2 linked regions of the Microbispora hainanensis genome follow. The protein of the gene in region 1 interacts with the protein of each later gene in a pairwise test. Links are inferred from orthologs where the notes say so. Each region holds a gene or a part of one and is shown on either strand. Other genes may lie near its edges. The genes, in order: OHB01_RS19640 and ndk.

The links.
Region 2: the proteins of OHB01_RS19640 (region 1) and ndk interact in binary tests that used the Escherichia coli proteins (3 or more experiments, as listed by UniProt). The link is inferred for Microbispora hainanensis from one-to-one orthologs.

Annotation. Positions count from the first base shown.
Region 1 is NZ_CP108086.1:4,180,479-4,186,905, forward strand. Bases 2,358-5,333 are described here. They hold OHB01_RS19640 (uracil-DNA glycosylase), read right to left. Parts: upstream 4,198-5,333; coding sequence 3,517-4,197; downstream 2,358-3,516. Other genes in these bases: OHB01_RS19630 (MOSC domain-containing protein), read left to right, coding at 2,358-2,712; OHB01_RS19635 (hypothetical protein), read right to left, coding at 3,148-3,492; OHB01_RS19645 (carbohydrate ABC transporter permease), read right to left, coding at 4,382-5,269; OHB01_RS19650 (ABC transporter permease subunit), read right to left, coding at 5,266-5,333. In the rest of the region: OHB01_RS19615 (hypothetical protein), read left to right, coding at 1-471; OHB01_RS19620 (hypothetical protein), read left to right, coding at 561-743; OHB01_RS19625 (hypothetical protein), read left to right, coding at 802-1,743; more of OHB01_RS19630, read left to right, coding at 2,170-2,357; more of OHB01_RS19650, read right to left, coding at 5,334-6,427. UniProt on the Escherichia coli protein: Excises uracil residues from the DNA which can arise as a result of misincorporation of dUMP residues by DNA polymerase or due to deamination of cytosine.
Region 2 is NZ_CP108086.1:8,792,507-8,798,750, forward strand. The notes cover bases 3,269-6,061. They hold ndk (nucleoside-diphosphate kinase), read right to left. Parts: upstream 4,974-6,061; coding sequence 4,563-4,973; downstream 3,269-4,562. Other genes in these bases: OHB01_RS39760 (rod shape-determining protein MreC), read right to left, coding at 3,269-3,303; OHB01_RS39765 (rod shape-determining protein), read right to left, coding at 3,312-4,343; OHB01_RS39775 (hypothetical protein), read right to left, coding at 5,359-6,061. Outside these bases: mrdA (penicillin-binding protein 2), read right to left, coding at 1-1,477; rod shape-determining protein MreD, read right to left, coding at 1,474-1,992; more of OHB01_RS39760, read right to left, coding at 1,996-3,268; more of OHB01_RS39775, read right to left, coding at 6,062-6,244. UniProt on the Escherichia coli protein: Major role in the synthesis of nucleoside triphosphates other than ATP. The ATP gamma phosphate is transferred to the NDP beta phosphate via a ping-pong mechanism, using a phosphorylated active-site intermediate.

The sequences.
Region 1 (6,427 bases):
CACAGCCTGTGTGCGGTGACCGTCCTGCGGGCCGTGGCAGAGTCGCTGCTCGCGGGTCACTTCGCCTGGCTGTCCTCCGGCTCCCGGTGGCAGACCGAAACGCCGCCGCCCTGCCGCGCCGTCGCCCGCCGCCTCCGGATGGCGGGCATCGACTACGCCGTGCTGTCCGGCGGAGCGGGGCCAGACAGCTCCGCCCAGGTCCCCGGCACCGAGCACGGGGCTGAGCCCGGCATGTCCGAGGGGTTGCGTGGGCGGCTCGTTGTGTGGGCGGGTCGGCCGGATCGGGAGAGCGGCCGCATGGCGAACGCCGAGCACGAGGCCGAGCCCGGCACCGTGCACGAGGAGAACGGGCTCCTGCGCGTGCGTCTCACACCGGCCGCCGCCGCGCGCTCGTGCCTCAAGCTCGGCCTGCCGGGCGGTCACGGCGGGAACCCTCACCCGCACCACACCGCGGGGCTGCTGGTCGCCTGAACCGCCTGCCCGGGCGGCGTGCCGGGGGCAGGGGGCGTGGCGTCCAGCGCACAAGTCAGGCGTACGGCACACGAGCCGGGGGAGGGGGCGTGGGATCACCGGCACCGATGGGGCTGGAGGCCGGCAGGACCATCGGCACGATGGGGGCTGGGGCAGGGCCGCGCGGGACCATCGGCACGATGGGGGCTGGGGCAGGGCCGCGCGGGACCATCGGCACGATGGGGCTGGGCAGGGCCGCGCGGGACCACTGGAACGATCGGCTGGTCCCCTGACCAGGTGATCAGGCGGCGGCGCGGGAACGTTTGGACCACCATGGGACGTCTGTAAGGTGTGACCCTTTTCGCTGCCATAGATGACGAGATACGGGACGCGCGGGATCGTGCCCGACGCCGCGACCAGCTCACCCGGCAGCGTGCCACTCTCCTGACGCAGATCGAGGAGGTGCGTGGCATGCTCGCCGATCTGGAGCGGCAGCTCGCCAAGGAGGATCGCGACGTCGCCAAGCTGGAACAGGGCGGCTTCGCCGCCTTCCTGGCGGGACTGACCGGCGACAAGGAAGAACGCCTGGCACGAGAACGGGCCGAGGCGGCGGCGGCCCGCCAGCGGGTCACCGGTCAGCGCACCCGCCTGGAGTGGCTCGCCGGCGATTTGCGGACCACCGACCAGGCCCTCGCGGAGCTCGGCAACCCGCATCAGGAGCTGGAGGTGCTGCTCGCCCGCAAGGAACGGATGCTGGTCGAGTCCGGGGACCCGCGCGGGCGGGAGCTGGCCGACATCGCCGCCCGGCTGGCGAACGTCAGCGCCGACCTGCGCGAGCACCAGGAGGCGCAGCAGGCCGGAGCCGCCGCGGGCCAGGCGGTCGGCTACGTCCTGCGGCACCTGAGCGGCGCCCGCGGCGCCTCGACATGGGACATGTTCAGCAGCGGCGGCTTCGCCGACATGGTCGAGCACGGACACCTGCGTCAGGCCGACGAGGCGGCGTGGCACGCGCAGGGCGCTCTCGATCGGTTCTCCCGCGAGCTGGCCGACATCGGCGTCGTCGCCGCACCCCGGTTGCCGAAGGTGGACACCCGCTGGTTCGCCGACGTCTTCTTCGACAACATCATCACCGACGCCATCAAGCACCAGCGGATCGCCCGTACGGCGGAGGCCGTCCGCGAGGTGGCCGAGTGGGTCGCGGCCATGGTCGCCCAGGTGTCCGTTCGCTGCGGTGAGCTCACCCGTCAGCAGGACTCCCTCGCCCGGCGGCGTGAGGAGGTCCTGAGCTCCTGACCCGTTCCGCCCGGCCAGGCTGTCGAAGAAGTCTTCGGCGGAGGTGCGCGTCCTCGGGCGGCGCCGCACGCTTCGCGCCGTGGCCGACATGAGCGGATCCGGGTCTGCCGGGCTGTTCGCGCTGATGCTGCTCGCCGACGCCCGACGCCCGACGCCCGACGCCCGACGTTCGACGTTCGACGTTCGACGCCCGACGTTCGACGCCCGACGCCCGGCGTCTGACGTCCGGGGCGCCACGCGTACCGCTCCTGACGGCACGCGCGTGCACGGGACGGCGGGGTGCCCGGCGCTATAGAGATCGCCGGCCTCTTTCCGCTGGTCAACGCGTCGCGCGGGTCGGCGAGCAGGCCCCGTGTGACGAATATCCACTTGCCGTCTTCTCACCTTCGTGCACGGAATGGAGCCGTTGCCCTAAGAGGAGAAGACATGACGAGCAGAGTGATAGCGGTAAGCCGCAGCGCCACCCACACCTTCAGCAAGACCCCTCTGGAGTCGATCCGGCTGCTGGCCGGCCTCGGTGTCGAGGGCGACGCCCACGCCGGAGTGACCGTGAAGCACCGGTCGCGGGTCGCCCGTGATCCCAGCCAGCCGAACCTGCGCCAGGTGCACCTGGTGCACGCGGAGTTGCACGACGAACTGCGCGAGGCGGGCTTCGCCGTACGGGAGGGGGACATGGGGGAGAACGTCACCACCAGGGGTGTCGATCTGCTCGCGTTGCCCACGGGGACACGGCTGCGCCTCGGCGAGACCGCCGTCGTCGAGGTGACGGGCCTGCGCAACCCGTGCGCGCAGCTCAACGGTTTCCAGGACGGGTTGATGAAGGCCGTGCTGGATCGGGATGAAGAGGGCAATCTGGTGCGCAAGGCGGGGGTCATGGGCATCGTCATCGAGGGCGGCGAGGTCCGGCCCGGCGACCCTATCTACGTGGAGCCTCCGGCCGGACCGCACGAGCCTCTTCGGCCGGTGTGAGCGGCGCTGGCGCCTGCCCGCGGTCCCCTGACGCCTGCCCGCGGCCGTGTGGCACTTACCTCGATCCCGTCACGCATGGCCGCGACGATGTGGCTTACCCGCGGTCCTGTGATGGTTTTCGCCGTTTCATCCCGAATGCCTGAGGCTTTGTGACGCTTACCCGTGGTCGTCATTCGGCCGGGTAAGGGGCCGGCGCGGAAGCGTCGGCCCGGCAGGCGGCCGGCCCGACGCCCTCCCATGGGCCGGTCTCAGCAGATCTGGACCGGCCGCAGCGGACGGGTCTCAGTGGGCGGGTATCAGTGGGTGTGGCCCGGCCTCAGCAGACCCGGCTTGAGGTGGATGCGGCCGGCCACAGCAGACCGGCCTCAGCAGACCGGCCTCAGCAGACCGGCCGCAGCAGACCGGCCGCAGCAGACCGGCCTCAGCGGACGGGAATCAGTGGGTGTGGCCCGGCTCGTCGTGGTCGTGGTCGTCCTCGTCCTCCAGGACGCCCTCCGACGGCTCCACGCCGAGCATCGCCTCGCGCGGCTCGACCTCGGCGACGTGCTCGACCAGGCCCAGCACGTGGTCGGGCTCGATCAGCCACTGCAGGGCGGCCGCGCCCGTCTCGTCGGAGTTGACCAGCTCGATCTGTTCCTGCCGCTCGGCGTCGTTCAGCTCGGCCTGGGGGTCGCGGATCTCGGCGAGCGCCGCTGCCTGCAGCGCGTCGACATCGAGGACCTCGACCACCAGGTCGACGGTGAGCCGCAGGTAGCGACCGGTGTCCGTTCCATCGCTCATGGTGGTGATCCTATCGGCTAGCCGTTACGGCAGTTTCCACTCGACCGGCGCCGCGCCCTGCTGCTCCAGCAGGGCGTTTGCCCGGCTGAACGGACGGGAGCCGAAGAACCCGCTGCGCGCCGACAGCGGGCTGGGGTGGGCCGACTCGATGCACGGCACGTCGCCCAGCATCGGCCGCAGGTTGCGGGCGTCGCGGCCCCACAGGATCGCAACGAGCGGCCCGCCCCGCGCGACCAGCGCCTTGATGGCCTGCTCGGTCACCTCTTCCCAGCCCTTGCCCCGGTGGGAGGCGGGCTTGCCCGGCATCACCGTGAGCACCCTGTTGAGCAGGAGCACGCCCTGCTCGGTCCACGGGGTGAGGTCGCCGTTCGAGGGCGGGGTGGGGTGGCCGAGATCGGCCATGTACTCCTTGAAGATGTTGACCAGGCTGCCCGGAAGCGGCCGTACGTCGGGGGCCACGGAGAAGCTCAGCCCGACGGGGTGTCCGGGGGTGGGGTACGGATCCTGACCGACGATCAGCACCCGGACCTCGCTCAGCGGCTGCTGGAACGCGCGGAGGACGTTGTTCCCCGCCGGGAGGTACTGGCGGCCTTCCGCGATCTCCTGCCTGAGGAAGTCGCCCATGGCGGCGATCCGCCCGGCCACGGGTGCGAGGGCCTCGGCCCACCCGGCTTCCACGAGTTCGTGCAACGGACGTCCTGACATGTCCGCGCACTCTATCGGCTTTTCGGCCCCCGTACGGCCCGGCAGCGGAAAGATCGGATGCCCGCTTACCCCCGTAAAGCGGGCATCCGACCCCCTTTCTGTACGGTGCACCACACACGGGACATTTCCCGTGGTGACCGCGGTGATGCCGGAGGCCCCGGGACGATCCGGGGCCTCCGGCCGGTCACTTGACCGAGCCCGCGAGCATGCCCTGCACGAAATACCGCTGGAAGGCGAAGAACAGCACCAGCGGGATGATGAGCGACAGGAACGCGCCCGGCGCGAGGATGTCCACGTTCGTGCCGAACTGCCGCATCTGGGATTGCAGTGCCTTCGTCATCGGCTGGTTCTCGGTGTCGGCGAACACCAGCGCGACGAGCAGGTCGTTCCACACCCACAGGAACTGGAAGATGCCGAGCGACGCGATCGCGGGCTTGGCCAGCGGGAACACCACGGTGGCGAAGATCCGCCACTCCGGCGCGCCGTCCATCCTCGCCGCTTCGAGCAGCTCGCGCGGAATGCCCACGAAGAAGTTGCGCAGCAGGAAGATGGCGAACGGCAGACCGAACGCCACATGGAACAGCACGACCCCGAGGATCGAGCCGAAGATCCCGAGGGCTCCGTACAGCTTGGCGATGGGGATCAGCGCGATCTGCACCGGGACGACCAGCAGGGCGATGACCACGAGGAACACCAGGTCCCTGCCGGGGAACTCGATCCAGGCGAACGCGTACGCCGCCATGGCCGCGATGCCGATCACCAGCAGCGTCGCCGGCACCGTGATGAGCACGGTGTTCCAGAACGACGAGCCGAAGCCCGACGCGAGCAGGCTCGAGTAGTTGTCGAACGTGAGCTGCGCGGGCTTGGTGAACAGCGTCCACCAGCCGGAGGAGTTGTTGTCGGTCTCGCCGCGCAGCGAGACCACGAGGAGCCCCAGGGTGGGGAGCAGCCAGAAGAGCGCGACCAGGATCATGAAGACCTGGACCAGGCCGCCGCCGAGGCGGTCGACCACCCGTGCGACCACGTTGCGCTGGATCGGCTGCGCGTGCCGGGGTTCGGCCAGGGTCGTCATCCCTCGTCCCTCCTGAACCGGCGGATGTTGAAGATCATGAACGGCACCACCAGCACGAGCAGGAAGATCGACAGCGCGCTTCCCAGGCCCTGGTTGCCGCCGCCGCCGAACGACACGCGCCACATCTCCAGCGCGATCACGTTGGCCTGCGGCTGCACCGAGCCGGGGGCGATGATGAACACCAGGTCGAAGACCTTCAGCACATTGATGATCATGGTGACGAAGACGACGAGCAGCACCGGCGACAGCAGCGGCACGGTGATCCGGCGGAACACCTGCCACTCGGTCGCGCCGTCGATCCTGGCCGCCTCCAGGGCGTCACGGGGGATCGCCGACAACCCGGCCGCGATCAGCACCATCGCGAATCCGGCCCACACCCAGATGTACGCGCCGATGATCGCGGGAGTGATCAGCGACGGCCCCAGCCAGGTGAGCCCGTTGAAGGGCGCCGTGAAGTTCGACTGCGGCAGCCGTACGACATAGGAACCGGCCTGGAGACCGGAGAAGCGGAACGTGCCGTCGGCGGCCGTCTCGGTCGTCGCCTTGACCGCGCCGCCGGAGACCGCCTCGACCGTGATGCCGCCGAGGCCCTTCTCCTGCGGGTCGATCTGGTTCAGCGTGCCTCCGCCGCCGCGGACGACGTCGAGCCAGACGGTGCCGCTCAGGCCGTCGCCGCCGGGGGCGGCCTTGGCCGGTGCGGCGTCCTTCACGGCGTCCTGGGTCAGGCCGACGAGCGGGATCAGCACCGGGGTGCCCGCCTGCGCCTCCTGCCTTGTCACCACGGCGCCGTCCTGCACGACCGCGGGCGCCTGGTCGTTCTCCCGCGGCCGGGCTCCGGGGTAGCTCGCGCTGGTGGAGAAGGCGTCGTGGACGGTCGTGATGATGGCGTTGGCGACGCCCTTGTCGGGGTCCTGCTCGTACACGAGGCGGAAGATGACCCCGGCGGCGAGCAGCGAGACGGCCATCGGCATGAACAGCACGAGCTTGAACGCCGTCGACCACTTGATGCGCTCGGTGAGCACCGCGAAGACCAGGCCGAGCGCGGTGACGATGATCGGGGCCACCACGACCCAGATGATGTTGTTCCTGATCGTGGTGAGCGTCGAGGAGTCGGTGAAGATCGAGACGTAGTTGCCCAGTCCGACGAAGCGGTCGCCG
Region 2 (6,244 bases), 4.6 Mb from region 1 along the record:
TGCCCTCCAGGCAGTTCTCGTTGGCCAGCCGCTTGGCGAACGCCGCCCGGCTCTGGTCCTTCATCTCCGGGTAGCCGATCTTGGCCCGCTTGCACATCTCCGACTTCGTCGTGTTGTACAGGTCGAGCTTCCAGGCGCGGGTCGGGATGCGGCCCGCGGACTCGCCGGGCAGGTCGATGCCGGTGCGCTTGCCGAAGCCGTAGGCCTTGGCCATGTTCGGCATCGGCTCCTTGACCTTGGCCTTGGGCGTCTTGCCGCCGTCGCGCAGCCACTCCTCATATCCGGCGCGGTAGAACACGGTGTCACACGACTTGACCAGCGCCTCGTGCAGCGAGATCGCGCCCAGGCTCATGCCGCCCGCGTTCGGGTACGACCTGCCCTCGACGTTGTAGGAGCTCGGGCACTGGTAGGTGCCGTGCAGGGGCTGCCCATCGGCGATCATCGCCGACACCGAGCTGATCTTGAAGGTCGAACCCGGCGCGTACTCGCCGGCGATCGCCCGCGACACCAGCGGCTTGCCCGACTTGTCCGACAGCAGCCACCGGTAGTCCTTCTCCGAGATGCCGCCCGTCCAGACCTTGGGGTCGTACGTCGGCCGGCTGGCCATCGCGATCACGCGACCGGTCTTGATGTCGAGCACCACGCCTGCGGCGCCGTCGGAGCGGGGCACCTCCTGCATGGCCTGGTCCAGCGACTTCTCCACGATGCGCTGCACCTTGGCGTCGATGCTGGTCACCAGGACGTCGCCGGGGACCGGGTCGGACGCCTGGTTGACCGTGATGACCTTGCCCATCCGGTCGACCTGGACGTTGCGCAGGCCGGGCGTGCCGCGCAGTGCGGAATCGTAGGTGCGCTCGAGCCCGTCGCGGCCGGTGAGGTCGACGCCCGAATAGTTGGCCTTGAGACCCTCGCGCTTTTCCAGCTCGCTCTCCGTCACCGGCTGCAGGTAGCCGAGGAGCTGGGCGGCGTCCTTTCCGTTGGGATAGTCGCGCAGCGCCTGGATGTCGGCCGTGACGCCGGGGAAGTCCTCCTGGCGCTCCAGGATCTGCAGCGCCGCCCGGGGATTGACGTTGTTGGCGACCGGGATCGGCGTGTACGGCGAGCCGGGCCAGCACGGGCGGCTGATGCCCGGGCCGCACGCCCGGATCTCCTGCTTCAGCTTCGCGAGCGGCACCTTCAGCACGGCGGACAACCGGCGCAGAACCGCGTCGCCGCCGTCCGGCATCCGCTCAAGCCGGCCGCGGTCCACGGAGACCACCAGCGTCGTACGGTTGCGCACGAGCGGGCGGCCGGAGGAGTCGAGGATCGCCCCACGCAGAGCGGGCACCCGCACCTCACGGGTGCGCGTCTCCGTCGCGACCGTGACGAACCGCGGCCCCTGCACCACCTGGACCTGCCACAGCCGGACGACGAGCACCACGATCATGGCGATGACCAGCACCTGCAGGACGATCAGGCGTCCGCGCAAACGTGTCATGCCGTCCCCCGTCTCCAGCTCGGCACGAGCTCGCCACCGCCTGCGCGCCTGCGATGGCCGCCGTGCGTGACCTTGACCGCCCAGAGCGCCAGTGGAGCGGCCACGAGATTGCAGATCGCGGCCCGGGGCCATGCCGTGGCCAGCACCGACCAGGTGACCCCCGGCGCGCCGATCAACGCGCCCAGGCCCGCCAGCATGCCGGGCGCGAGCACGGCGCACGCCGCCACCGCGAACAGCGGCACCCGATCTCCCAACCGCCCGGCCGCGTAGCCGAGGGCGCACAGCACCAGCGCGTACTGGCCCAGCGTGTGGTTCGAGGGAGGCAGCAGGTCATAGGCGAGCCCGCCGCAGAAGCCGATCACCGCGCCCGGGACGGCCCCGCGCCTGGTCGCGAGCGCGGCCACCGTCACCAGCACCAGGTCGGGCGCCCAGGAAAGCAGCAGCCGGTTGACCACACTGACCTGGAGCACCAGAGCCACGAAGAGCAGCAGCGCGGCGAGGAGGTTGCGGCCCATCGGTCAGTTCCTTTCACCGTGGCCGTCGTGCTGCCGAGGCGCGTCGCGCGGCTCCACGGCCGGCGGCCGGTGCGCGGCGGGCGATCGGTGCGCGGCGGGCTGCTCGTGGACCTGCCGCCCCTGCGCCTGCCGTTCCTGCGCCGGCTGCTCGCGCCCCTGCTCCTGCGCCTGCCGTTCTTGGGCGTACTGCTCCTGTGCGCGCTGCTCTTGGGCGCGCTGCTCGCTGTCCACGGCCTGCGTGCCGTGCCGGCCGCGCCGCTCCTGCGCGGCCTCGGGCCGGCCCTCGCGCACCTGCGGTCCGGTCGCGGCCCGCGCCTCGTCGCCCGCGCCGCGACTGCGGCCGTCGAGCCCCCACTCGGCCTCCAGCGAGGCGCGTCCCTGCCCCCGGGCGTCGCCGCGCCGCTGGTCCTCGCGCGGCGGCTTCGGCGGCGGTGGCGGCTTCGGCGGCAGCACCGCGTCGCGCGGATCACGCTTCGGCGCCGCGACCACCACGCCGACGACGTCCAGCGCGGAGAAGTCGGTGAAGGGCCGCGCGTAGGCCGTCCTCGTCACCTCACCCGGCGTGTTGTCCACCCGCTCGACCACGCCGATCGGCACCCCCGGCACGTACGGCTTGCTCTGCTGGGAGCCGAACGAGACGATCCGGCGGCCCACGCCGATCGGCACGGTGGAGTCGAGCAGGCGGAACCTGACGAGGTTGCCGCCGCCGCCCGCCTCGCCGAGGCCGCTCACGACGCCGAGCTCGTTGCCGCCCTCCAACCTGGCCCCGGCCGACAGGGCCGGGTCGGTCAGGAGCGCCACCGTCGAGCCGTCCGGGCCCGCCTGGACGACGCGGCCGACCAGCCCGGCGTCGCTGAGCACCGTCATGTCGGGCCGGATCCCGTCGCCGGTGCCGGCGTCGATCTCGACCGTGTCCTCGAAACCGGCCACCGTACGCCGCGCGACGACCTGGGCCGGCACGATGCGGTAGCGGCCGAGACCCGCCAGCCCGAGCATGCTGTCGAGCTTGTCGGCCCGTGCCCTGTCGAGCTTCTGCGCCGACACCTCGTCGCGCAGCCGCGCGTTCTCCTTGCGCAGGTCGGCGATGGTGCGCCGCGCGGAGGGCGCGTCGCGCACCATGCCGACGAATCCGGTGATCGGGCTGGTGACGGCGGCACCGACGCGCTCGGCCTTCCCGAACACGGCACTCGCGAAGTCGCGCACCGGGCCGAGGACGCGGTTGTTCCCGGCCCGGTGATCCACGGTGATGAGGATCAGCGCCACGGCGAGGAGGATTCCGAGCGTGAGACGGGCGCGACGGGTGTCTCTCATGACGCTCCTTAGTTGCGGGGCTCCGGCACGAGCACCTGCTGGAGGGCTTCAAAGTCCTCCACGCACCGCCCGGAGCCGAGCGCGACCGAGTCGAGCGCGTTCTCGGCCAGGTGGACCGGCATGCCGGTCTCCTCACGCAACCGGTCGACCATGCCGCGCAGCAGGGCGCCGCCACCGGTCACGGCGATCCCCCGGTCCATGAGGTCGCCGGAGAGCTCCGGCGGGCACTTGTCCAGCGTCGACTTCACCGCGTCGACGATCGCGTTGACCGGCTCTGCGATGGACCGGCGGATCTCCTCCGCGCTGATGACGACCGTCTTCGGCAGGCCGCTGACCAGGTCGCGGCCGCGCACCTCGGCGTGGAAGTCCTCGCCCGTGACGCAGGCCGACCCGACGGCGATCTTGACTTCCTCCGCCGTGCGCTCGCCCAGCATCAGCGAGTACTCCTTCTTGGCGAAGGCGATGACCGCGTGGTCGAGCTCGTCGCCGCCGACGCGGATCGACTGGCTGGTCACGATGCCGCCCATCGAGATGATGGCCACCTCGGTGGTGCCGCCGCCGATGTCGACGACCATGTTCCCGGTCGGCTCGTGGACCGGCAGGCCGGCTCCGATCGCGGCCGCCATCGGTTCCTCGATGATGTACACACGGCGGGCCCCGGCCTGGTAGCCCGCTTCTTTCACGGCGCGCTGCTCCACCGCGGTGATGCCACTCGGCACGGCCACGATGATGCGCGGGCGCACGAAATGGCGCCGTTTGTGGATCTTCTGGATGAAGTAACGCAGCATCCGCTCGGTCACATCGAAGTCCGCGATGACACCGTCCCTCAGGGGACGGATCGCGACGATGTTTCCGGGCGTCCGACCGATCATCCGCTTCGCTTCTATCCCAACAGCCACGATGTTTCCTGTCGTGACGTTGATGGCGACGACGGACGGCTCGTTCAGGACGATGCCGCGCCCTCGGACGTAGACGAGAGTGTTCGCCGTGCCAAGGTCGACAGCCATGTCACGGCCCAGGAATGTCAGCTTGCTGCCCATGCGGAAGGAAGCCTTCCTTCAGGTGGTTAGCGGTTACCGGGTTCAGCGGGAGTGCGGGATGACGCATCGCATTCGAATCGTAACGGCATGTGCTCATCACTGGGCACATCGAGCTCCCAAGGCCCCGGAAAAACCGGTGTCGCCCTGCCTAAGCTCGGTCACCACCTGGAAAAACACGAGAGGCCCCGGTTTAAACCGGGGCCTCTCGTGTGGCAAGGACTAGAAACGGTCGGGAAAGAAAATCTTGATTTCCCGGGCCGCGGACTCCGGCGAATCGGAGCCGTGCACGACGTTCTCGCCGATCTCAAGAGCGTGGTCGCCGCGGATGGTGCCGGGCGCGGACTTCACCGGGTCGGTCAGGCCGGCCAGCGCGCGGAACGCCTCTACGGCCCGGGGGCCCTCAAGCACCATCGCGACCAGCGGGCCGCCGGTAATGAACTCCACCAGCTCGCCGAAGAACGGACGCTCCGAGTGCTCGGCGTAATGGGCCTTGGCCGTCTCGGCGTCGAGCGTGCGCAGGTCCATCGCCACGATCTTGAGGCCCTTGCGCTCGATGCGGCCGATGACGTCCCCGATGAGGCCGCGACGGACCCCGTCGGGCTTGATCAGGACAAGCGTACGCTCGGACACGGTCTTTTCTCCTAAGGTCGTTGACTCGCCGTACACGGTGACCCGGCGGATCGCGGGCCCGCCCGTCACGCGTCTGGGAAGCTCCGGCTGGGAAGCTCCGACGCAACGGCAGCTTACCGGTCCGGGAACGCCGCTCCGATCGGACGAGTCCGATGCCGGCGGGTCTGCGGCAGAGCATCTCGACGGGCGTCTCGGACGGGCGCTCCGGGCGGGCGTTTCTGCGCGAGCCGTGTCGGTGCGCGGGCGGCGGTGTTCCTGTGCGTACCGTGTCACCGTGTCGGTGCGCGGGCGGCGGTGTTCCTGTGCGTACCGTGTCAGTGTGCGGCGGCGAGTCCTGCCGCATGCCGGGTCGGTACGTGAGCGGCGAGTCCTGCCGCGTGCCGGGTCAGTGCTTGGAGCCGGAGTCCTCGGGGGTGTCGTCGGCCTTCTCGGGCGACGGCGTCGGCAGCGGGATCACCACGTCACTGTCCGCCGCCGCGGTGGCGGCCCTCCGGGCCAGGACGGAGGAGAGCACGATCACGCCGACCACCACGAATCCGCCGACGAGCGCCCACATGTGCAGCGCGTCGATGAACCCGTTGACCAGGGCGTTCCCGTCACCCCGTGCGCTCTCCGCGGCCTCGCGCAGCCGGTTCACCTGGATGCCCGTGCCGAGCAGGAAGCCCGCGAGCACGGCCGGGAAGCACAGCGACAGGCCCAGCATCGCCGTCCCCAGGCCCGCCGTACGGAACGCGCCGACCAGCGCCACGGCCGACCCCGCGGCCAGCAGGACGAACGGCACCACCAGCGGCGTGCCCGACGGCGCCGGGACCAGCAGCCTGATCGCGGCCAGCCCCACGACGACGGCCGCGAGACCGAGGACCGTCATCCGGGCCGCGAGCGCCTCGGGCGCCCGGCCCGCCAGGACGGCGCCCACGAGGGCGGTCACCGCGGCCACCAGGAACGGCACCCACAGGCCCTTGAGGCCGGGACCGCCCAGCGGGCCGCCGAGCTCGATGTAGGTCATCTGCGCGGCGGTCGGCAGCACCACCAGCCCCACCGCGACGTTGACGAAGGCGAGCGTACGGCCGCCCGGCCCCTCGAACGTGCCGAGAGCCGCGAGGGCCAGCATGGCCACCACCACGACCGCCGCCGCGACGACGACCAGAGGCGGGGGCCAGTCGAAGGTGATCCCGACGCCCAGCACGGCGATGGCCGCGGCGGGCACGATGGCCAGCGCGAGCCGCCCGCGCTCCGCCGACGTCGGCCGGCCCCCGGGCAGGATCTCCCCC